Regions from separate parts of the Novosphingobium sp. 9U genome, predicted to be linked through region 4. Evidence: predicted binding sites of a transcription regulator. Region 4 holds the regulator's gene; each other region holds the start of a gene.

Region 1 (5,303 bases), 380 kb from region 4:
ATGTTGGCCGGGATCGCGTTGCGATAGGCATAGGCGGCGGTGAAGAACGAGAGCTGGTCGAGCAGCACGAAGGCCCCGAGCAGCGGAACCAGCAGCCCCACCCGCACCGGCGGCGGCGCATCGTCGGCATCGTTGACCCTGAGCGCCCCCTTCGCCGCCGCCCGCTGCCGCGCCTGCAGCCGCAGGATGCGCGCAAAACCACTCAGCAGCTCGGCGATCGAGAGGCCGAGCAGCAGGCTGAGCAGGGCGAAGATGAGGTCGAAGTCAGTCATTGTTGACGATTCAACTAGTCATCAAGCTCATTCTGCAGGGGGGAACAAATCTCCCATGCCTCGATCCTTGGGCTTTTTCGGGCGTTCGACCTTGACCGCGTCAGCCATCTTCTTCGCAGCGACATAGGTCCTCACGTACTCTCCAAGGAGTTCATCAGAAATGTGAGGTAAATCGTCTTCAGACGTCACAACCGCCTGAACTTCGTTGCGGCCTTCAGAAGACAGATCAATCAATTCTGTACGAGCAGCGATCCAGTCCCCCTTGCAGTGCGCTTGTCGTCCTAAGGCTAGGTATACAGCACGTTTCTCTATGCTTAGTGGAGCTTTTCGGGGTTGAAGTAGCGGTATGACTGGCTGCCCTCGGTCATTGACATACCAGCAAGCTGCCTTGACTCGAACAAGGATATTAGGTCCCCATTCGATCATGCTGATGCTACGCAGCCCGGCGTCAGGAAAATCAGCAAAGGATCTACCTTCCACCGGACGTGAGATACCGAGTTCGAAAAGCGCGACGACGCAATCTATGATCCGGCGTGGGCGAGCCAAAATCATCTGTCGGATCGCAGCCGGCTCGAAGATACCTCGAAGTGCTTTCGGCATTAGATCCCAGGTGAAGTCGTGACTAAAGCCGAACCCGCCCTTGTCGAGTTCCATAATTTTGGAGGCTGTAGCTTCAACGTCACCAGGCTCTGTCACATTCGCAACAGACAATGCCAGGGGCGCATTCGAGCGGGACATAAACACACTCTCCGATCTGCCTACAGAAAACAGATCGGGAACGGATTTGTCAATCAGCTGAGCGGGCCCCGCTGGTGATAACGAATAATTAACTTTGCTGACATTCGCCGATCTGCATTCCGGCCTTCGTTAAACAAGTGGCGGGCCACAGCCCAAGGACCACGCGTTTCATGTGAAAGATCCGATAGAGCGGTCGCACTCGCGTGCTTGTAGATGTTGTATAATGACCGTAGTAACTTAAGGTCGCTATCATCAACCTTCGGCTCAGCAAGAACTCGTTCGCCAGTAGCCGGAACGAACTGCATGGCGCGGGTCTTTATCGGCGACTTGCTGCTACTCTTAAATTCGGCGAAGACGCTAGGTTCAACCGGTCCGTAATCCCAGGCTTCGAAATCTTGACGGACCAGAGGTTTCCCCATCGCCCGCAAATAGTCTGCATGACAGAAATATAGAAGCTTCTGGAGCTTCATAGGGGTCATTGTGATGCTCTCGGCGTCTGCCCAGTCGAGAAGCAAGTTCGCCAAGCCCTTGATATCATAAGGGGCTGAGGTCACGGGCGCTTGAATACTCCGTTGATCATCCATCCTATATAATCTCACAAATCCTCGCGCCCGCGTACGCCAAACTTGGAGTGCCAACGAGCGTTGACCTTTCACTATCCACAGAACGGCGGGACTACTTGTCCACAGTTGGCAAGCGCTTTTGCGTCAAGACTACGGAACAAGGCAAGAACATAGTCGCACTTGGAACGTCTGCCGCTTGTACAAAAACCATTTTCCTACAGCCCCTGATGTAATATAACCAACCTGGTTCACCTCGGCGCGCCGTTGGGCGGCGAGTCGAGGTCGCTCTTGCTCGCGAGGTGAACCATGTTCGACACATTCAATCCGCAGGGCCTCGGCGCTCGGGCGTCCGGTGGCTCCGGGGTGCATGAGGCTGGGGACGGCACTCCGGCGCGAGGTCCTACCTCATTCGGGCGGGGGTGGATCCCCGCCGATCGGGATATCGGGTTGCCGGGGGATGACTGCGCACCATCGCGCGCAGGAGGCTCCGGCGCTGCGCCTGGGGAGAGCCCCAACCCCAGCCCCTCCCCCGAAGAGGAGGGGCTCGCCACCGCTCCGCCTGCTCGCAATCACAACTCCTGGACGCCGGCGCGCAAGGCGGCGTTTTTGCATCATCTGGCCGAGACGGGGAACGTGCGCGCCTCGGCGGCGCGGGTGGGGATGACGCACCAGTCGGCCTATCTCGTGCGGCGGCGGGAGCGGCCGTTCCGGGCGGCCTGGGCGGCGGCGCTGGTGCTCGCGCGCGAAGTCGCAGCGCAAGTGCTCGCCACGCAGGCAATCGACGGGATCGAGGAACAGGTGTGGTTCCGGGGCGAGCGGGTCGGCGTGAAGACGCGGTATGACGCGCGCCTGCTGCTCGCCCACCTTGCGCGGCTCGACAAGGCGGCGGAGGCGGAGGACGCGGGCTTGCACGCCGAGCGCTTCGACGAACTGCTCGCCACCGTCGCGGGCGAGGGGCCGGAGGAGGGCTTGCGCGATCACGGCGAGACCTGGGCCGATCCCGACCCGCTGCTCCCCCATGCGCGCGAGGTCTGGGCCAACCGGACGGCCGATCGCGCCTACAACGACGCGCACCGGCAATGGCGCGAGGAGTTCGACGCCGCACTCGCCACGAAGGCGGATGAGCCTGAAACGCTCTACACGTCCTGGTTCGACGCCCCGCTCGCCGAGTGGGACGCCTGGCACCCACGCGCCTGCGCCGCCGTCGACACCGCAGTCGCCGCCGAGAGCCGGGAGGTGTTCCCCGACTGGGTCGAGGTGGTCGACGAGGCGGAGGAATGGGGCTGCGAGGACGAGCGCGACGAATGGGACCGGGTGCCGGACTGGAACGACCCGGTCTACCGCAACGATCCGCCGATGGAGTACAAGTCGATGGAGCTGGGGTTGCAAGGTCCTCCCCCTGTGGGGGAGGTGGCAGGCGCGTCAGCGGCTGACGGAGGGGTGTCACCGCTGGCGAAGTGCTCGGACGAGGGGGTTACACCCCTCCACCGCCTGCGGCGGTCCCCCTCCCCTTGCAGGGGAGGATCTGAGTTTCCTCAGGACACCGGCAATTGCGGCAACTCAGCCCGCTCCGAGCTTCCTCGCAACGCGCCAGCCCAGCGCCTTGGCGCGGTTGCTGGCGGGCCAGCGGGCGGGGCGGGCGGGGGACATGCCCCACTTGCGCATGAGGCCGTTGAAGGCGCGCGCATCGGCTTCGGCGAAGCTCCACTCCGAGCGCCAGGTGATCGAGAGCGAGACCGACGGCTCGGGTCCGTTGCGCACGAAGTGCGGCGCCATCACCGGCACGTAGACCGCCTCGCCGGGGCCGATCGGGTATTCGCGGCCGCCGGATAGCAGCTCCTCGCGCCAGGTCAGCTCGCGGCCGCCGCCGGTGTGGTAGGTCTCGTGCACCCGGTCCGGCGCGTAGCGCGGCTCGCCGGCGGGGAACTGGGTCATCACCTTGGACCCGCGGACCTGGAGCAGGATGTTGTGCTCGGGGTCGAAGTGGTAGGGTGTCATGCTGCCGGGCGAGCTGATGAAGACGAAGGCCTGCGTCTTGAGCATGCGGCCGGTGCGGCGCTCGATCGCCGGGGTCAGCTCGGCCAGCAGCTCGGCCAGCAGCGCGGCGTAGGGGGTGTGTTGCTCGACGTTCTTGAGCACCGCCCACGAGGCGCTGGTCTCGATCCGGCGGATGGTCTCGCCGATGGGAATGCCGGTGGGCGCGGGCTTGCCGTCGATGCCGATGGGCTGGTCGGCGGCGTTGTACTCGACGGAAGGTTCGGGGAGGGCTTCGGCGAGCTGCGCCAGCGCCTCGCGCTCCAGCAGCGGGTGGTGGTCGAGGCTGTGGGCGAGGATGTGCGGCACCTCGGGATAGGAGGCGGCGAAAGTCTCGCGGGAGGTTGGGGGGAAGACGGTCATCGCTTGACCTCGTGACGGACGATCTGGCGGAAGGCGAACCGGCGCGCCGCCCCGCCGATGGCGATGGAGATCCGTCCGACCTCACGCCGCTCGCGCCAGATGTGGTCGATCATCGGGTGGTCGGCTGCCGCGCAGCTGTCGGTCCAGGCGATCTCCGGGTTGCTCAGGATCGCCAGGTTCTCGCGCTGAAGCAGGACGCCGGGGGAGAAGCGGGCGAACCCCTCGTCGAACGCGGTCTTGAAGGAGAACGCGCCGGGCGGGCTGAGGAAGGTGGCGAGCATGGCGATCGGCCTGCCGTCCAGGGTTAGGGTGAGGCGTTCGAGGCGGCCGCGCTCTGCCGCGCCGGCGAGGCTTTCGGTGAACAGCGCGGCGGTGGCAGGGCTGCAGGCGAGGGCGGAGCCGGCATGGCCCTTCCAGCCGGCCTGTTCGAGGGCGAGGAACTGCGCGGTCCACAGCTCCAGCCCGGCGGCATCGGTGCAGCGGTGGAACTGCACGGCGCCCTCGTCGGCGAGACGGTTGGCCTGGCGGCGCAGTTCCTTGCGCTTCTTGCCCGACAGCGAAGCATCCCAGTACGCCTCGGGCGTGAGCTCGGAGGCGAGCAAGGCCCGCTCCTCGCGGTGCACGATCTCGGCCTGCCGGTTGGACGTGGCGAGCACGGCCTGGAGCGCAGCATGCAACGGACCGCCGAGCGGCAGGTCGCGCAAGTGGAGGAACAGCGCGGCACCGGCATTCTCGTCCGCCCAGCGCAGCACGGCCTGCCAGAACGGCACTTCCGCTCCGGCTGAGACGAGTGGCGCGCCGCAGAACGCGTTGGGGTGGAGCCAGTTGGCGAGGTTGGGGAACGGGTGGCGGTAGTAGCGGCTCTGGCGGACGATCGGCAGCAGCCCGGCGAGTTGGCCGGCGACGTCGACGCGGAGGACCTGGACCTGGCTTTCGGTGCCGAGGTGGCGGAGCGAGGGGAGGAGGTACCAGCTCTCGAAGAAGGGGTTAGGCTCGCTGGTCTGGGTTGCCAGCGTGTCCCAAGCGGCGACCTGCTCCGGTTCGGCAAGGGACTGCCAGGGCACGCAAGCGAGCGTGCCGGGGCCGCCGGTGAGCGGAGCCGGCTCGGCAGGGTGCTGGGTCTTCGGCCTTGTCGCCACGGTTAACCTTCGCCTGGCGCGCAGAGCGGTCGCGCGAAGTTCAGCTAGCAGGACGCAGTCAAGGAGGAGCTAAGGACGATGGTTAAAGAAAAGCCCCGCGCGGCGGACCGGCGGGGCTTGAGGCAGTCGAAGCGCTCAGGCGTGGCTGGCGAGTACGGCCAGGAGCAGCAGAGCGACGATGTTGGTGATCTTGA
Region 2 (5,303 bases), 390 kb from region 4:
CGTGGTGTTCCTCTCCTCGCTGACGGCGAGCCGGGCGACCGGCGCGGTTGCCGCCTATGGTGCGATGAAGGCGGCGATCGAGCACTTGGTGCGCCGCGCCGCCGCCGAACTCGGCCCCCGCTGGATCCGCGTCAACGCCGTCGCGCCGGCGACCACGGCGACCGGCCCGGTCGCGGCCTGGACCGAGACCGAGCAAGGGCGGGAGGCGACCATTTCAGTCCAGGCGCTCAAGCGCGTTGCGCAGCCCGAGGACATCGGCGACGCCATCGCCATGCTCTGCTCGGATCGCGCGCGCTGGATCACGGGTGCGGTGATACCGGTCGATGGCGGAGCGATGCTCTAGGCCCTAGCGCGAAATCGCCCTTACGGCAGAGGGGTACGCCTCTTGAAGCTCAGCCGACCCCAAGCACCCGTCCCAGGAAGATCAGCACGATCGCGCCCACGATCGAGGCCAGGCAGCCCGCCCGATTGAAGTCGCCCGAGCCACGACTCGTCACCAGCCCAGCCACCAGCGAACCGCCGATGCCGAGCAGGATGGTCGCGATCCAGCCCATGTTGACCGAGCCGGGATAGAAGAAGCGCGCGAGCACGCCGATGATCAGGCCGCTGATGATGGCACTGATGATGTTGATCATGGCTGAAGTTCTTCCCCGTCGCCGTTCGCAAGACCGTATCCTTCCGCAACGCAGCATCGGCGTGGCGGTTGCCGTCATAGTGGCACGCGCGGGGTGCTTGGCCAACCCGGCCGGGTTGCGTGCCTGAGCGCGTTGCCACGAATTGACGGTGCGCCGCCGCACATGACACACTGCGTATCACAAAGTGCGGTCGGCAAGGCCGCGATGCGGGAAGAGGCGGGCCATGAACTTCGGGTTGAACGAAGACCAACAGATGCTGCGCGATAGCTTCGCGCGTTTCCTCGACAGCGAGAGCAGCATCGCGCGGGTACGTCAGAGTATGGCGGGCGAGGGCTTCGACGGGGAGCTGTGGACCGGCTTGGCCGAGCTGGGCACCTTCGCCATGCGCGTGCCCGAGGAGGCTGGCGGGCTGGGCATGGGCACGCTCGACGCCGCGCTGGTGATGGAGGAAGCCGGCCGCACGCTGGCTCTCGGCCCGATCGCCGAATCGATCCTAGCCGCCCGCCTGATCGCGCTTACCAGCGGCGAGGGCATCGACGCGGTGATCGCGGGCGAGCAGGTGGCGACGCTGGCCTTCCGCGACATCGCGCAAGAGCCGGTGCAGTGGCTGAACGGCGGCGACCGCGCCGACCTGGTGATCGCGCGGCGCGGCGACGACCTGGTGCTGATCACGCCTGCCGATGCTCACCGCCGCGTCGACGAGTCGCTGGCCGCCAACGGCATCGCCGAGGTCGACCTCGGCCGCGCCACCCAGACCGTGCTCGCCTCCGGTCCCGAGGCGCTGGCGCTGTTCGCCGCCGCGCTGGAGGAGTGGAAGCTGCTCACCGCCTGCCATCTGCTCGGCTTGGCGCGCGAGGCGGTGCGGCTCGCCGCCGCTTATGCCTGCGAGCGCAAGGCGTTCGGCGTGCCGATCGGCACCTTCCAGGCGATGAGCCACCCGCTCGCCAACTTCATCACCGAGATCGAGGGTGGCCGCGCCTTCGCCTGGAAGGCGATCCACATGGTCGCGACAGGCGACCCGCGCGCGAGCGCCGTGATGCCGCTGGCGCTATGGTGGGCGGCCCGCACCGCCAGCACCGCGGCGATCCAGAGCTTGCGCACCTTCGGCGGCTATGGCCTGACGACCGAGTACGACATCCACCTCTACAACTTGCGCGCCAAGGCCACGGCGTTGATCTGGGGCGATCCCGCGCGCCTGCTGGAGGAAGCGGGACGTCGCCTCTACGCGGGTGAGGCGGCGGTGCTGCCCGATGTCGGCCCGGTCTCGATCGACTTCGACCTGGGCGAGGATGCCCGCGCGCTCGCCGCCGAAGTCGACCGGTTCTTCCAGGAGACCCTGACGCCCGAGCTGAAGGCGCATGCGCATTACTCGTGGGACGGGCACCATCCAGTGGTGCACAAGAAGCTCGCCGAGGCTGGCCTGCTGTTCCCCGAGCTGCCGCCAGAACAAGGCGGACGCAGCGCCAGCCCCTACGCGCGCCACGCCGTGTCGGAGGTGTGGGAGGAGCATGGCTGGTCGGGCCATGCCAAGGGCACGACGATGCTGGCCGCCGCCATGATCGACAAGTTCGGGACGGACGAGCTCAAGGCCGAGGTGCTGGCGAAGATCCTCGCCGGCGAGGCAGTCTGCTCGCTCGGCTATTCCGAGCCGGGCTCGGGCTCGGACGTGTTCTCGGCGCAGACCAAGGCGACACCGGAGGGCAACGGCTGGCGGATCGACGGCACCAAGATGTTCACCAGCGGCGCCAACTTGGCCGACTACGTGCTGATGCTGTGCCGCACCAACCCGGACGCGGCCAAGCACAAGGGCCTCACCATGTTCATCCTGCCCTTGAAGGCCGAGGGCATCGAGGTGCAACCGGTTCACACCTTTCAGGACGAGCGCACCAACGTGACCTTCTACGATAATGTGAAGGTACCGGACACCTGGCGCATCGGCCCCGTCGACGGCGGCGTGCGCGCGATGAGCGCCGCGCTGGAGCTGGAGCACGGCGGCGGCGGCTTCACCAAGGCCCATGGCATGCTGATCCGCATGGCCGAGGACCTCGCGCGTGAAATCCGGCTGGCCGGCAAGCCGCTGATCGAGGATGCCCCTGCGCAAGTCCGCCTCGCCAAGGCGCACGCGCACCACATGGTCGGCGAGATGCTGGTCTTGCGCTCGCTGTGGAGCGCCGAGGAGAAGCAGGACCTGCCCGCCTGCGGCCCGATGGCCAAGGTCTTCACCTCCGAGAAGTTCCTGGAGGACGGCTCCGACCTGCTCGACCTCACCGCGCCCTTGTCGCTGTCGAAGCGCGACGGTGCAGCGGATTACGTCAACACCGCCTACCGCCACGCGCATGGCACCACGATCTACGCCGGCACCAGCGAAATCCACCGCTCCATGATCGCCGAGCGGGCGTTGGGCCTGCCGCGGACGCGGGCTTGATGACGTATGGCTCACTTGTCCCCCGGGGGACGGGGAGGACAGCAGCCTGCAACCGCACGGGATGATTCAACTCGCCGCAAGCCTGATTCGTTTTGGCGCTCAGGAATGTGGAAAAAGAATCACGCTGAGCGGGGCATTTCCCTCTTGCGTATCAATCCAGCCAAGGACTTCCGGCGCGTCGCGGTGCGAGAGTGCACAGCCGCGCCTCCGATCCGTTCGGCGGCCCGCCACTTGCACCGAAGATTCAATCGGGCACTATGGGTTGTGGGCAGTTGATCCGGGGGGCTCAACACCTAGATTCAAGCAAGCGGCTGGGAACGGCAACTTGCTGGGCGAGAACATTGGCGTGAACAGGGGCGCAGCAGCCTTTGCATCAGCACGGCAGGAGCGTTGTTCCTGTTTTGTGCCGGTGCTACGCTGGGCTCCTCGCGATTCGAACTGCAGATAATGGCGAGATCGCCAGCAAGGGGTACGCGACGTGGACTTCAGGACGGGCAACGAAGGGCTGATAGACACCGTGGATGCCGATCAGACCGAGCTGACATTTGCCGAGAAGCCGGCTGCCAAGGCTGCCGAGCCCAAGGTCACGAAGGTGATTGCCATGGACAAGAGCGATGAGGCGACGGCTGCGCTCGTAGCCGAGGCGCCGGCGAAGAAGCCGGACGACTCCAAGACCATCCACGCCCGCCGCTTCAACGTGGTGACCGACGCGTCGCGCGATGCGCTGCTGACCGAGTTCGGCAAGGACACGCTGGACGACCGCTACCTGCTGCCGGGCGAGAAGTACCAGGACCTCTTCGCCCGCGTTGCCGACGCCTATGCCGATGACGAGGGCCATGCCCAGCGGCTCTACGACTACATCTCGAAGCTGTGGTTCATGCCGGCGACGCCGGTGCTGTCGAACGGCGGCACGGGGCGCGGCCTGCCGATCTCGTGCTACCTGAACTCAGTGGACGACAGCCTCGAAGGCATCGTCGCCACCTGGAACGAGAACGTCTGGCTCGCCAGCCGCGGCGGCGGCATCGGCACATACTGGGGCGCGGTGCGCGGCATCGGCGAGCCGGTCGGCCTCAACGGCAAGACCAGCGGCATCATCCCCTTCGTGCGCGTGATGGATTCGCTGACGCTGGCGATCAGCCAGGGTTCGCTGCGCCGTGGTTCGGCCGCTTGCTACCTCGACGTCTCGCACCCCGAGATCGAGGAGTTCCTCGAGATCCGCAAACCCTCGGGCGACTTCAACCGCAAGGCGCTGAACCTGCACCACGGCGTGCTGCTGACCGACGAGTTCATGGCCGCCGTGCGCGATGGCGCCGAGTTCGCGCTACGCAGCCCCAAGGATGGCTCGGTGCGCGGCAAGGTCGATGCTCGCGCGCTGTTCCAGAAGCTGGTCGAGACGCGGCTTGCCACCGGCGAGCCCTACATCGTGTTCAACGACACCGTGAACCGCATGATGCCGCGCCACCATCGCGAGCTTGGCCTCAAGGTCAGCACCTCGAACTTGTGCTCGGAAATCACGCTGCCCACGGGGCGCGATCACCTCGGCAACGATCGCACCGCGGTGTGCTGCCTCTCCTCGCTTAATCTGGAAACCTGGGACGAGTGGAAGGGCGAGAAGCACGTGATCGAGGACGTGCTGCGTTTCCTCGACAACGTGCTGCAGGACTACATCGACCGCGCGCCTGACGAGATGGCGCGCGCCAAGTACTCGGCCGCGCGCGAGCGGTCTGTCGGCATGGGCGTGATGGGCTTCCACTCGTACCTGCAGAAGCGCGGCATCGGCTTCGAAAGTGCGATGGCCAAGGCGCTGAACCTGCAGATGTTCCAATACATCAACCAGAAGGCCAACGAGGCCTCGATGCTGCTGGCGAACGAGCGCGGCCCCTGCCCCGACGCGGCGGACGTGGGCGTGATGGAGCGCTTCAGCTGCAAGATGGCGATCGCGCCGACCGCGTCGATCAGCATCATCTGCGGCGGCACGTCCGCGTGCATCGAGCCGATCCCGGCGAACATCTACACCCACAAGACGCTCTCGGGCAGCTTCGTGGTGAAGAATCCGTACCTGGAGAAGCTGCTCGCCTCCAAGTCCAAGGACTCCACCAACGTGTGGAACTCGATCCTGGAGCATGGCGGCTCGGTGCAGCACCTCGACTTCCTCTCGCCGGAAGAAAAGGCGGTCTACAAGACCAGCTTCGAGATCGACCAGCGCTGGCTGCTCGAGTTCGCCGCCGACCGCACGCCGTATA
Region 3 (5,303 bases), 1.3 Mb from region 4:
GCCGCGCGCTCGGCAAATCGGCAGGCGAGCTCGGCAGTGCTGATGTACCCGCCGCCGGAGCAATCTTTGATCTTCAGGTGCTGCCGCGACGTGGGCTCATGCGACACGGCAGCACGGCGCAAGCGGGCCGTCGCCAAGGCAGACAACAGCTCGTCGGCCCGTGCATCCCGGTCGCCATTCTTCAGGCGCATTTCAGAGAGCAACGTCGCTTAAGTGCGCGTCAGAATAGCGAGGCATGAAAAGGCCTTTCAGAGGGGAACGGTCAGGCGGTGGTAGGTGTCCGCCAGGATGGACTTGATCGCAGCACGTCGACGGTCTCGAGCCTCACGGCACTTGCGACAGTCGGACGTGCGCCGGTCAGGCTTGGACCGGTCCATGTAGAAGCGTTGGAGCGGCTGCGCCGTGGAGCACACGAAACACCACTTGAACCCCGGCGGGACCGGGACAGGGACATTGCGGCGGGGCATGTCAGGATGAGGGCGTAAAGGCCCCAAAACGGACCGTGGGAGAGCGGAAGGTGCGCCGAGGGTAGTCTTACCTACCGCGCCCTTTCACCCCTCACTTTCAATCCGTTTTGGAGCCTTTACTGCTTACGAGCCAAAGGCTGCGCTCGAACAGGATAGAGCGCGCACGGCACGCCTAGACAGCCAGCGACCTGTTCTCGCCACGTACCAGGAACGAGCGGGTCGTAGACGCACTCCTTGCACTTGGCGTCGATGGCCGCACGCAGGGAAGCCCGAGGGCTGTTCGTGGTCATGTTTCGCGATTGAAGAAGTGCGCACGGTGGGCGCAGTCGACGTAGGTCGTTTGCGTCAGGCCATTGCCGAGGTCGACCTCGACCACGTCTTCCGGCGGCAAAGCGCCGCGAAAGCGGCTGAAGTCGTTCCCGTCCAGGTCGTCGGTCTCCGACTTCCAGCTGGTCACGTGAGTGGGGGTATCAGGCATGAGGGTCTTTCGTGTGCCCCTCCAGGCGGACCTAGAGGGGCTTGAGGTTGCTTAGGGTCAGCCCCTGCCGATGCCCGGCTTGAACTCGCCAGGGTCCAGAAGGGGTCTGCGGAGGTCAGCCGGGGACGGCTCGGGGGTGGTGGGTTCTGGTGGGGGCGCTGGGGGCTCCGGCAGTCGTCGAAGGACCGGCGCGGGCTCGGCAGGGAGCCGGAGAATCGGAGTCCCCATATCGACCCGCACCAACCCGTCCGGCAGTGTCGTCTCGGACTGCTGGTGCCGCTCAGCGAAGTGGCCGGAGGCGGGATCGTAAGGGTTCGGCCCGGTGTCGATGGGTCGACGTGGTCGGCTCACCCATCCCCGTGATGGGGAGTAGTGGGCCATTAGCCGAGATGGTTGCGGCGATTGCTCGCGAAGGCGCTGGCAAGACGTTCGATCTCTTCTTCTTCCAGCTTCCCAGCCGCACGCTCTTTCGCTGCCGACATGATGCGCAGCTGCGATTGCACAGCCTTGTGGTCCTGCACCGCCTGGTAGCGCGCACGTTGCAACCGGCGGTCGCCCTCGACGCCATCCAGCGCCCCGATGTGACGGACGATCTCCGCATGCCGCAGTTCTAAAGCGCGTCGGTTAGGACCGTCGACGCTGTAGACAGGCTTATTCACCTTGCCGCCCGTGTCCGGATCGTCGACCACATCCCATCGGGTCACGTCACCCAGCTGGGTCATGATGCCATCGGCTTCGCCTTGGAGTTTTTCCAGGTCCCGCTGGAGGTCGAAGGCTGCTCGCTGGTACGCGTTGGCACCCGCGCCGAGACCCAAGCGCACCCGCAGGCCCAGCGAATTCTTGCGCATGGCCTCAAGTGCCAGTTCGCTTTCCTTGCGGTCCCGAGCCTCTCCTGCCGGAATGCCGACGAGCTTCTGTTCGACCTCCGCGCGCATGCCATCGGGAAGCATTCGCGCGGTGAAACGCTCAGGCGTCTTGAACCCGCCTTCCCCACTGATGGGGCTCGGCGTGTTGTACGGGTCGAAGTTGGTGATGGAGTCCGCGAGTTCCTGATCTTCAGGCGCGATGTCGTAAGACTCGAGCGTGACGTTGCTGCCGGTGGTGTCGGCGGTCAGAGGAGCGAGGGGAGTTTCGTCAATGTGCATGGGTAGGCTTTCGCAAGAACGCGCCTCACCCGAAGGTTATCTGAGAGAGGCGCAAGGATGCTGGCAGACGCCAGCGGTGGGCCATCGGGCCAGGAGGGGCACGACGGGTCTTTGCTTCACCGCGAGGTGAAGCGAAGCTGATGGGGTGTGGTGCGCCCTAGCGTGCCCCTCCGGACACCAGAGCGCACCACAAGGGACCTCGACCCGTTCGACGACGGGGAGGTCTACCTATATCGAATTCGTGATTACCCGACGTACCATCAGCCGAGTATTATGTTCTGAAGCGCTTACCGGCTTCAACGAGCGCGCGCTCGATGTCGATGTTCATGTTACACGGCTATGCAGCAGCGCATCCATGATGTACTTCATTGATGTTTACAGGGGGGAAACATGTTAAAGAAGGTATGCTTTGCTGCATTGTTTCTAACGCCGACGTTGGCTTCGGCGCAAACACGCGAGCAACTCCGGCAGCAGCTAGAAGAAACTCGCGCTCAAATCAGAGAGGCCGAGGCCGCCGGGGTTGACCCGGCTGTGATTGCATCTTTGCGCGAGACCATGAATGACGTTGAGCAGTCGCTCAATGAGGACGATCAAGCAGAGGCGGAGCTTGCACAGCAGCCGCAGCCAGCCCTTTCATCGGACACCACAGCGCCCACGACGCAGGAGAAGGCCGCTACTGCCGAGAAGATACCATACGAGATCGGCGGGTCTCTGGGGCTGCTAGTCATGGTGCCCCTAGTTCCGGAGAGTGAGAACGCAGCTGTGCAGCTCCACACCAACTTCTTCTACTGTGGAGGAGATATAAAGCTTTCCTACTCGCTCCAGCCAGTACCGACGCGAAATCTGCACGAAGTTCAGTTCCGCGGCATGATCACAGCGCCTGACGGCTCGCGGGTTCCGTTCGATTTCGGCTCTGCTAGACATGTAGAGGGGCATCATCTTGGTTGTGGTTCGCAAGCGCGCACCGTCGACCACATAAGTAGGTTTGGCGACGTCGCAAAATACTCAGCTATGCTCGACGGCCTCCGAGGTAGCGAAGTTAATTACATCAAGACGTTCCTAGGCAAGTTCTTCGTCTCGCCGTACCCGGCCCCCTGGCCTCCAGGAACAATTGGTGCGCCGATGCAGAAGCCGTGAGCGTCAGCCGGAACTGTCGTCCGCCGTCTCCCTTCAGCCCATACGCCATCTACAATCAATCGAGCCCCTCACCAACACGTTGCCAGCATGGGACGGCTTAGATTTGACCCAAAGTTCCTCTCTTCCAAGGGTGGGTGATATTTCGAGAAAACGAGAAAGGGTAGGCCGACGCCTCTGATCTTGACGAATGTTCCGCATTCGTTCCATAGAAGGGGCATGCCCGCGCTCGACACTCACACCCTCTCCGAAGCCATCCTAGCTGCTCCTCCGTGGGCTCTTATAGGCGTTACAATGCCAGATGAGCGGATGCGGCTGAGGGCTGCCGATGGGCTTGCCCAGGCCATTGTGGAGCAGCTGGAGCAGGAGGAAGACGAGGGCGGGCCGGAGCAGCTTGTGCTCCCCATCTAGCCGATGATGCGCGGCTTCGACGCTGTAGCCTTGGTCACACCGGAACTAAGCTGATCTGCGCGGGCATCGCACTCACGCGCAAGGTCCTTCAGGCGGTTGATAGTCAAAGGGTCGCCGGCGCTTGTCACTAGACGGCGACACCTTGCAGCCATTGCGCGGAGAGTGCCGGGTTCGTCTTCAATCACCAATGCCTCCCACCTTAACAATGATTAAAGTCGGATGCGGACGAGATGGTTCCGGTGATCACTAGTAATTGGAGGAAAGGAGCGGGTGGTGGTATCCTGCCCCTCTCCCTCCTGTATCCTGAGGCGTCCTATGGTCTTCCGCAAGACACGAGAGAACACCGCAGTCACCCTACCGCTGGACGTGGTGCTGGAGTTGATCAAGGGGACGAGGGGAGAGCCCGTGTCTTTTGGGACAATGGCTCTGCTCCAGGTAGATGTGGGACACGCCATCTGCAGCCTGCCGGTGGAGCCTGAGGTGGCTGAGTCTATCTTCAGGGAGACCTTCGGCTGCGAGGTCTCCTAAGGTATACCCTAAGATATAACCCGCCCCCGAGGATGGGTGATAATTCGAGAGCCTGCCGAGGCAACGTCACCCACGCCCATATTCCGAATGATTTCACGGCCCCTCGGCGTCAGGCGGAACTGTCGCCTGCCGTTCCCTTTCAGGCTCCGCTCTGTCAACAACCAGCCGAGCCCCATCTCCGACGACCTGCGCTCCGCGAGGAACAGCTTGCAGCTCTGCCTGAGGCTCTTTGTCCCGAGGTTCGGTGCTTTTGCCTCGAAGTCCGCGAAGGTAGCCGGTGCGCCCTCTAGGTCAGCCTGGGCGACCGCGAGGAAGAACCCCACTTGCCCCAGCGTCACCCGGTCGGGAGCATCGGCAGCATTAGGCAGCATGGCTCTAGCAAGTGCGGCGAAGTCATGCAGGCGGGTGCGCAGCAGCTTATCGAAACCGTCTCTGGCCATCTCCGTCGACTACACGCAGGCTTGATGCTCTACAGTGGTCCAGACGCAAGTTGCTTAGCCCGGCGCGGCCTGCGTTGCGTGTCGAAGCTTGCTCCGAGGGGAACACGCCCTGAATAGCGACTGCAGAACGACTTTCAGGCGGCCCGCCGGGCGGTGCTAGGGGCGGCAGAGTTCCCCATGATCACAGCAATCGTACCTTCGGCAGCGTCTAGGCATGCGCGATACAGCTTCCTGCCACCAACCTCGATGACCTCGGTGCAATTGGCGTCCACCATCTCCTCTAGGCGACGGCGGATTGTGTCTGTTGAATATGCGCCGCAAAGCCGGTCAGCTATGTATTGGACGTTGGTCCACGGGTTTGAGGTGTAGAAGACCTCCGCGAGTGCAATGCCAATTTCTAGACGGCATGCGTGTCCTGCGGCTCCAACCCACACGCGTCGGAGCGCCTGGGTAGCAGCAAGCTTTTCGCGGGCGGCCCGGTGGCACCTTTCGCGCTCGCGCAACTGATCACAATTGAGCCGCATTCCCGTTCCCCCGTCCTACGGCTACTCTGAATAACCGATACGTTACCCTAAGTCACTGAAAATGAACGTCCATTAACCCGAATAGCCTGCTAACGGAGCCGTCTCGCCAAGGCGGCAACGTCTGAGAGGACCTCCAGGGTCGAGCAGCCACCCGCAGCACCTGCGTTCAAAAACGG
Region 4 (5,303 bases):
GTGCTGGAGCGCGGACGCGGTGGTGTGTGGCTGAGCGGAGTGCAAAGCGCACTGAACGAGCATGTGCGGGCTCGCCTCGATGCAAGCGAGGCGGGCATTGCCGCGGCGCTGGTCACTGGCGACATGGGCGGGATCACGGATGGGGACACAGAGGCGATGCGCGACTCTGGCCTTGCGCATCTGCTCTCCATCAGTGGGCTCCATGTCAGCGCAGTAATCGGCGCTGTGTACTTCGTTGCGCTGCGGCTGCTTGCACTATGGCCATGGCTGACCTTGCGCGTGCGCTTGCCGGTCATCGCTGCCGGGTTCGGCGCCCTGGCTGGCCTTGGCTACACGCTCGTCAGCGGCTCTCAAGTCCCCACCGTGCGATCCTGCATCGGCGCCTTGCTCGTCCTCGCCGCATTGGCGCTCGGCCGTGAGGCGCTGTCGCTGCGGATGCTGGCGATAGCGGCCTTCCTCGTGCTGCTCCTATGGCCCGAGGCGGTGATCGGACCCAGCTTTCAGATGAGCTTTGCCGCGGTTCTGGCGATCGTCGCCCTGTCGGGTGCGGCACCGATCCGCGCGTTCATCGCGCCCCGCGAGGAGAGCCTGCTGCTGCGGGCACTTCGTCATCTCGCGATTCTGCTGCTCACCGGTGTCGTCATTGAGTTGGCGTTGATGCCGATCGGCTTGTACCATTTTCATCGCGCGGGACTCTACGGCGCTTTGGCCAACATCGTCGCCATCCCGTTGACGACGCTGGTGATCATGCCCGCGGTGCTCGGTGCGCTGGTACTCGACGTCGTCGGTCTGGGCGCACCGGCATGGTGGATCGCGAGCCAATCGGTAGCCTTGCTGACCGGCATCGCGCACTGGGTTGCGAGCAGGCCCGGGTCGGTGACCGTGATGCCGGCATTCGGCGGTGAAGCGCTCGCGCTGTTCGTGGCCGGGGCACTCTGGCTGGGATTGTGGAGCAGCAAGGTGCGCTGGCTTGGGCTGCTTCCTGTTTGCGCCGGCGTGGCCCTGCTGCTTGCCGCTCGCCCCGCCGATGTGCTGGTGTCCTCGGATGGCCGGCATGTCGGTCTGATGTCCGGCGACGGCACCACCCTGTACATTTTGCGCGAGACCAGGAGCGACTTCGTACGCGACAACCTGACCGAGATCGCTGGGATGAGCGGCGCGCCTGTCCTCATTTCGTCATGGCCGGGCGCGCGGTGCAATTCCGATGCTTGCGTGATTGTGGTAGCCCGGGGCGGCCGCGAATGGCGGCTGTTGCTAACACTCGGGCACGGTGTGCTCCCCGAACGATCCCTGGCGGCGGTCTGCGAGCGGGTCGACCTGGTCGTCGCGGATCGTTGGCTTCCGCGCAGTTGCCAGCCTCGCTGGCTCAAGGCCGATCGCAATCTGCTGGCCCGCACAGGCGGCCTCGCCATCGACTTGAGCGCGCCGCATGTCCGCACCGTAGCCGAGGGCGAAGGCGATCATGGCTGGTGGCGCGTGGTCGAGGACAGGCCTAAGCGACCTCGCCCGACTGCCACACCAGCATCGCCGGCCAAACCGCCGGGCTGACCCGGAGATCAGCGCACCACTCAGTTGTAGCGGCGCAGCAGCCCGGCGAGCTTGCCCTGAACCTCGACGTCACCGGTGCGGTAGATCTGCGGCTCATACGCGGCGTTCGCGGGATCGAGGCACACCATCCCGTTCTCGCGCCGCAAGTACTTGAGCGTCGCTTCCTCGCCATGCACGAGCGCGACCACGATCTCGCCATCGCGTGCAGTGCTGGTGCGCTTCACCAAAGCAAAGTCACCGTCCAGGATGCCCGCTTCGATCATAGAATCGCCCGAAACCTCCAGTGCGTAGTGCTCACCGGCACCCAGCAAGGCGGCAGGAACGGGTAGGGTGGTCTGCCCCTCAAGCGCTTCGATCGGAACACCGGCAGCGATGCGGCCGTGGAGTGGAATCTCTATCACATCGTTCGCAGGCTGCGGAGCCGCCGCACGCGGCCGCGCCGCATCGTTGCTGTTCGCGGCGGTGGTATTCGCAGCAGCACGTGGCGCCGGCGGGCGAGCACCCAAATTTTCTGGCTGCTTGAGCACTTCGAGCGCCCGCGCCCGGTTGGGCAGGCGCCGGATGAAGCCGCGTTCCTCCAGTGCGGAGATCAGGCGGTGTACGCCCGACTTGGACTTGAGATCCAGCGCCTCCTTCATCTCCTCGAAGCTGGGAGAGATGCCCGTCTCCTCAAGGCGGACCTGGATGAACCGGAGCAATTCGTGCTGCTTACGTGTCAACATGTCCGCCGCCTCCTCAGGCGTTCTTCTCGTGAACAATTGGCGAACAATTAAGCAACAAAAATGGTGTCGTCAAGCCGTCCCGCCATTTTCGAGCCAGTACGCCCGGACGGCGTCCCCAGCCGCCGCCGGCTCGGCATTTGCGGGTCGATCGATAAGGACATTGCTGGCCGCGAGCGACGCCAGCGCGCTGCTGTCCTGCAGTTGCTGCGGGGTAACGAGATCGTCGGCCCAGACCGCGCGCAGGAACGCCCGGCGTCCGCCGTTGGCGGGCAGCGGTGCGGCCAGGCGCATCGTCACGGACCGGGGCAGGGGCGCTGCCGCCCCGAACAGAGCGCGCAGCAGCGGAAGCATGAACAAGTACGCAGTGACGTGGCTGGAGACCGGATTGCCGGGCAACCCCAGGATGATCTGGCGCCGGCCGCCGGCCTCCCGGGTCGCCACGAGGATCGGTTTGCCGGGCTTGATCGCGACGCGCCAGAAGCCGATCTGCGCGCCCCACGCTTCCAACGCAGGGCGCACGAGGTCATGGTCGCCGACCGATGCGCCGCCGCTGGTGACGATCACGTCGGCATCGTCGCCTTGCGCAAAGGCGGCGGCGAGCGCGTCCATGGTATCGCGTACCGGGCCGATACGGCGCACGTCGCAGGCGACCGAGCGCGCCATCGAAGCAAGCATCGCGCCATTGCTGGCCGGGATTTGGTGCGCGCCGCAATCTTCGGGATCGGCCGCCAGCTCGTCACCGCTGTCCATAACCAGGACGCGGGGACGCCGCCGGACGGGGACATAGGCGTGGCCCGCGCTGATCGCCAGGGCGAGCTGCGCCGGGCCGATGCGGGTGCCGACCGGCAGAACCTCGGCGCCGGCCGAGAAGTCCATCCCGCACGGCCGGATGTGCTTGTGTGCAGGCCTGGGCGGCTCGCCGGTAAGCGTCAGGCGATCGCCTTCGCGTGCGAGATCCTCCTGCAGGATGACGGCACCTGCGCCGGTCGGCAGCACCGCTCCGGTAGAGATGCGGATCGCCTCGCCCGGCTCAAAAGTGCCGGAAAAGGGATGTCCCGCAGCACTCTCGCCGATCACCTGCCACGGGCCGGCCAGATCGCCCTCGGTCACGGCATAGCCATCCATCGCGGACAGTGCGACCGGCGGCTGCGTTCGGCGGGCATGGAGCGGTTCGGCGAGATAGCGGCCGAGCGCGCTGTCGGCATCGACACGCTCGATCGGCATAGGTCTCGCCAGCGCGAGAAGTTGGGCCTGCGCCTCCTCCAGCGGGATCGGTGGATCGCGAGTCATGCTGACGGTGCGCGCCAGTGGCCCGACTTGCCGCCGCGCTTCTCGATCAGGCGCACGCCTTCGATTACCATCGCTTTGTCGAGCGCCTTCGCCATGTCGTAGACGGTGACGAGCGCGATGGTGACGGCGGTGATCGCCTCCATCTCGACGCCCGTCCTACCCGTCAGCGAAACGGTGGCGGTCGCGCGCACGGCGTCATCCTCGAAGGCGAAGTCGAGATTGACCGCGTCGATCGCCAGAGGGTGACACATGGGAATGAGATCCCCGGTGCGCTTGGCGGCCATGATTCCGGCGATCCGGGCAGTGCCCAGCACATCGCCCTTGGGCGCGTCGCCAGCGCGGATGGCGGCAAGCGCCTCGGCGCTCATGCGGATGCGCCCCGAAGCGACTGCGAGGCGCTGCGTTTCAGCCTTGGCGCCGACGTCGACCATGCGCGCAGTGCCTTCGGCGTCGATGTGGGTCAGCGACTTGCTCATGCGCCAGTTGCCGCAATTGCCGGTGTCCAGAAGCAAAGTATTTCCGCCGATTCCAGGTCTTCGGCAGGGCAGGCGATGGCGTCGAGGCGAGTCATGCCGGTCTCATGCCAGAGCGTGTCGCTGTAGGACAGGGCGTTCGCAGCTCAGCCGAACAGCAGGGTGCGGGTGGCAGCCTCGATATCGGGCTGGCGCATGAGGCTCTCGCCCACGAGGAAGGTGCGGGCGCCGCAGGTGGCCAGGCGCTGGAGATCGGCGTGGCTGTTGATCCCGCTTTCGCTCACCAGCAGCGTGCCTTGGGGCGCGAGTGGGGCGAGGCGCTCGGTGGTGGCGACATCGGTGGCGAAGCGCTTGAGATCGCGATTGTTGACGCCGATGAGGCGCGATTTCAAACCGTTAGCACGGTCCATCTCATTCTCATTGTGAACTTCGACGAGGACGTCCATGCCACGCTCGATCGCTGCCGCTTCGATCTCCACCATTTGCGTGTCGTCGAGCGCCGCGACGATGATCAGGATCGCGTCGGCCCCGATGGATCGAGCCTCGGCGACCTGCCAGGGATCGATCATGAAGTCCTTGCGCAAGACCGGCAGATCGCAGGCTGCGCGCGCGTCCATCAGGTAGTCTTCATGGCCCTGGAAGTACGGAGCGTCGGTCAGGACCGAAAGGCAGGCTGCACCGCCGTGCTGGTAGGCGAGCGCGTGCTCTGCAGGACGAAAATCGTCGCGGATCAAGCCTTTGGACGGCGAAGCTTTCTTGATCTCTGCAATCAGAGCGAAGCCTGAACCGGCCTTGGCCTCAAGTGCCCGGCGAAAGCCGCGCGGTGCGGTCTGCTCGGTCGCGCGCGCGTCGAGGTCGGCGATCGTCGCATAACCTTGCCGCTGCGTGACTTCCTCGCGCTTGGTGGCGCAGATTTCGGAAAGCTTGTCGGACATCGATATTTCCGCTGAGATGCTGGGGTTAGCTGGAGGTGGTCTGGATCCAGCAGTCGAGCAGCGACTTGGCGAGCCCTTTGTCGATGATCTCGGCGGCCTCCTCGACACCATCGCGCCAGTCGCTTGCCTCGCCCGCCAGGATCAGCGCGGCGGCGGCGTTGAACAGCACCGCGTCGCGATAGGCGCCGGGCTCGCCATCGAGCAATCGGCGCAGGGCGGCTGCGTTGTAGGCAGCGTCGCCGCCGCGCAGTTCCTCCAGCGGGTGGCTGGCGAGACCGGCGTCAGCCGGGGTGATGCGGGTTGCGACGTCGGCACAATTGAGAGCGGCGACGACG

What was found. The regulator LexA, encoded in region 4, represses DNA repair genes until DNA is damaged. The targets are predictions, from matches to a motif close to GTTCCNCNCTTGTTCT.
Region 1: a site for LexA is predicted at 1,728-1,743, ahead of GV044_RS05150 (Panacea domain-containing protein). Genes of this name have one in related genera too.
Region 2: a site for LexA is predicted at 3,453-3,468, ahead of GV044_RS08850 (ribonucleoside-diphosphate reductase subunit alpha). Genes of this name have one in related genera too.
Region 3: a site for LexA is predicted at 3,417-3,432, ahead of GV044_RS00825 (DUF6771 family protein). Genes of this name have one in related genera too.

The regions. Positions count from the first base shown of each region.
Region 1 covers NZ_LR732469.1:1,130,245-1,135,547, forward strand. The annotation lists gene GV044_RS05140 (hypothetical protein) at 1-272, opposite strand, end outside; gene GV044_RS05145 (hypothetical protein) at 300-926, opposite strand; gene GV044_RS05150 (Panacea domain-containing protein) at 1,064-1,594, opposite strand; gene GV044_RS05155 (transcriptional regulator) at 3,134-3,970, opposite strand; gene GV044_RS05160 (GNAT family N-acetyltransferase) at 3,967-5,109, opposite strand; gene GV044_RS05165 (sodium-translocating pyrophosphatase) at 5,245-5,303, opposite strand, start outside.
Region 2 covers NZ_LR732469.1:1,897,083-1,902,385, reverse strand. The annotation lists gene GV044_RS08865 (SDR family NAD(P)-dependent oxidoreductase) at 1-343, shown strand, start outside; gene GV044_RS08860 (GlsB/YeaQ/YmgE family stress response membrane protein) at 393-635, opposite strand; gene GV044_RS08855 (acyl-CoA dehydrogenase family protein) at 859-3,060, shown strand; gene GV044_RS08850 (ribonucleoside-diphosphate reductase subunit alpha) at 3,599-5,303, shown strand, end outside.
Region 3 covers NZ_LR732469.1:178,800-184,102, forward strand. The annotation lists gene GV044_RS00805 (hypothetical protein) at 1-191, opposite strand, end outside; gene GV044_RS00810 (hypothetical protein) at 754-945, opposite strand; gene GV044_RS00815 (hypothetical protein) at 1,326-2,090, opposite strand; gene GV044_RS00820 (hypothetical protein) at 2,646-3,227, shown strand; gene GV044_RS00825 (DUF6771 family protein) at 3,444-3,635, shown strand.
Region 4 covers NZ_LR732469.1:1,511,352-1,516,654, reverse strand. The annotation lists gene GV044_RS06995 (ComEC/Rec2 family competence protein) at 1-1,548, shown strand, start outside; gene lexA (transcriptional repressor LexA) at 1,569-2,270, opposite strand; gene glp (gephyrin-like molybdotransferase Glp) at 2,340-3,560, opposite strand; gene moaC (cyclic pyranopterin monophosphate synthase MoaC) at 3,557-4,036, opposite strand; gene trpC (indole-3-glycerol phosphate synthase TrpC) at 4,180-4,968, opposite strand; gene trpD (anthranilate phosphoribosyltransferase) at 4,994-5,303, opposite strand, start outside.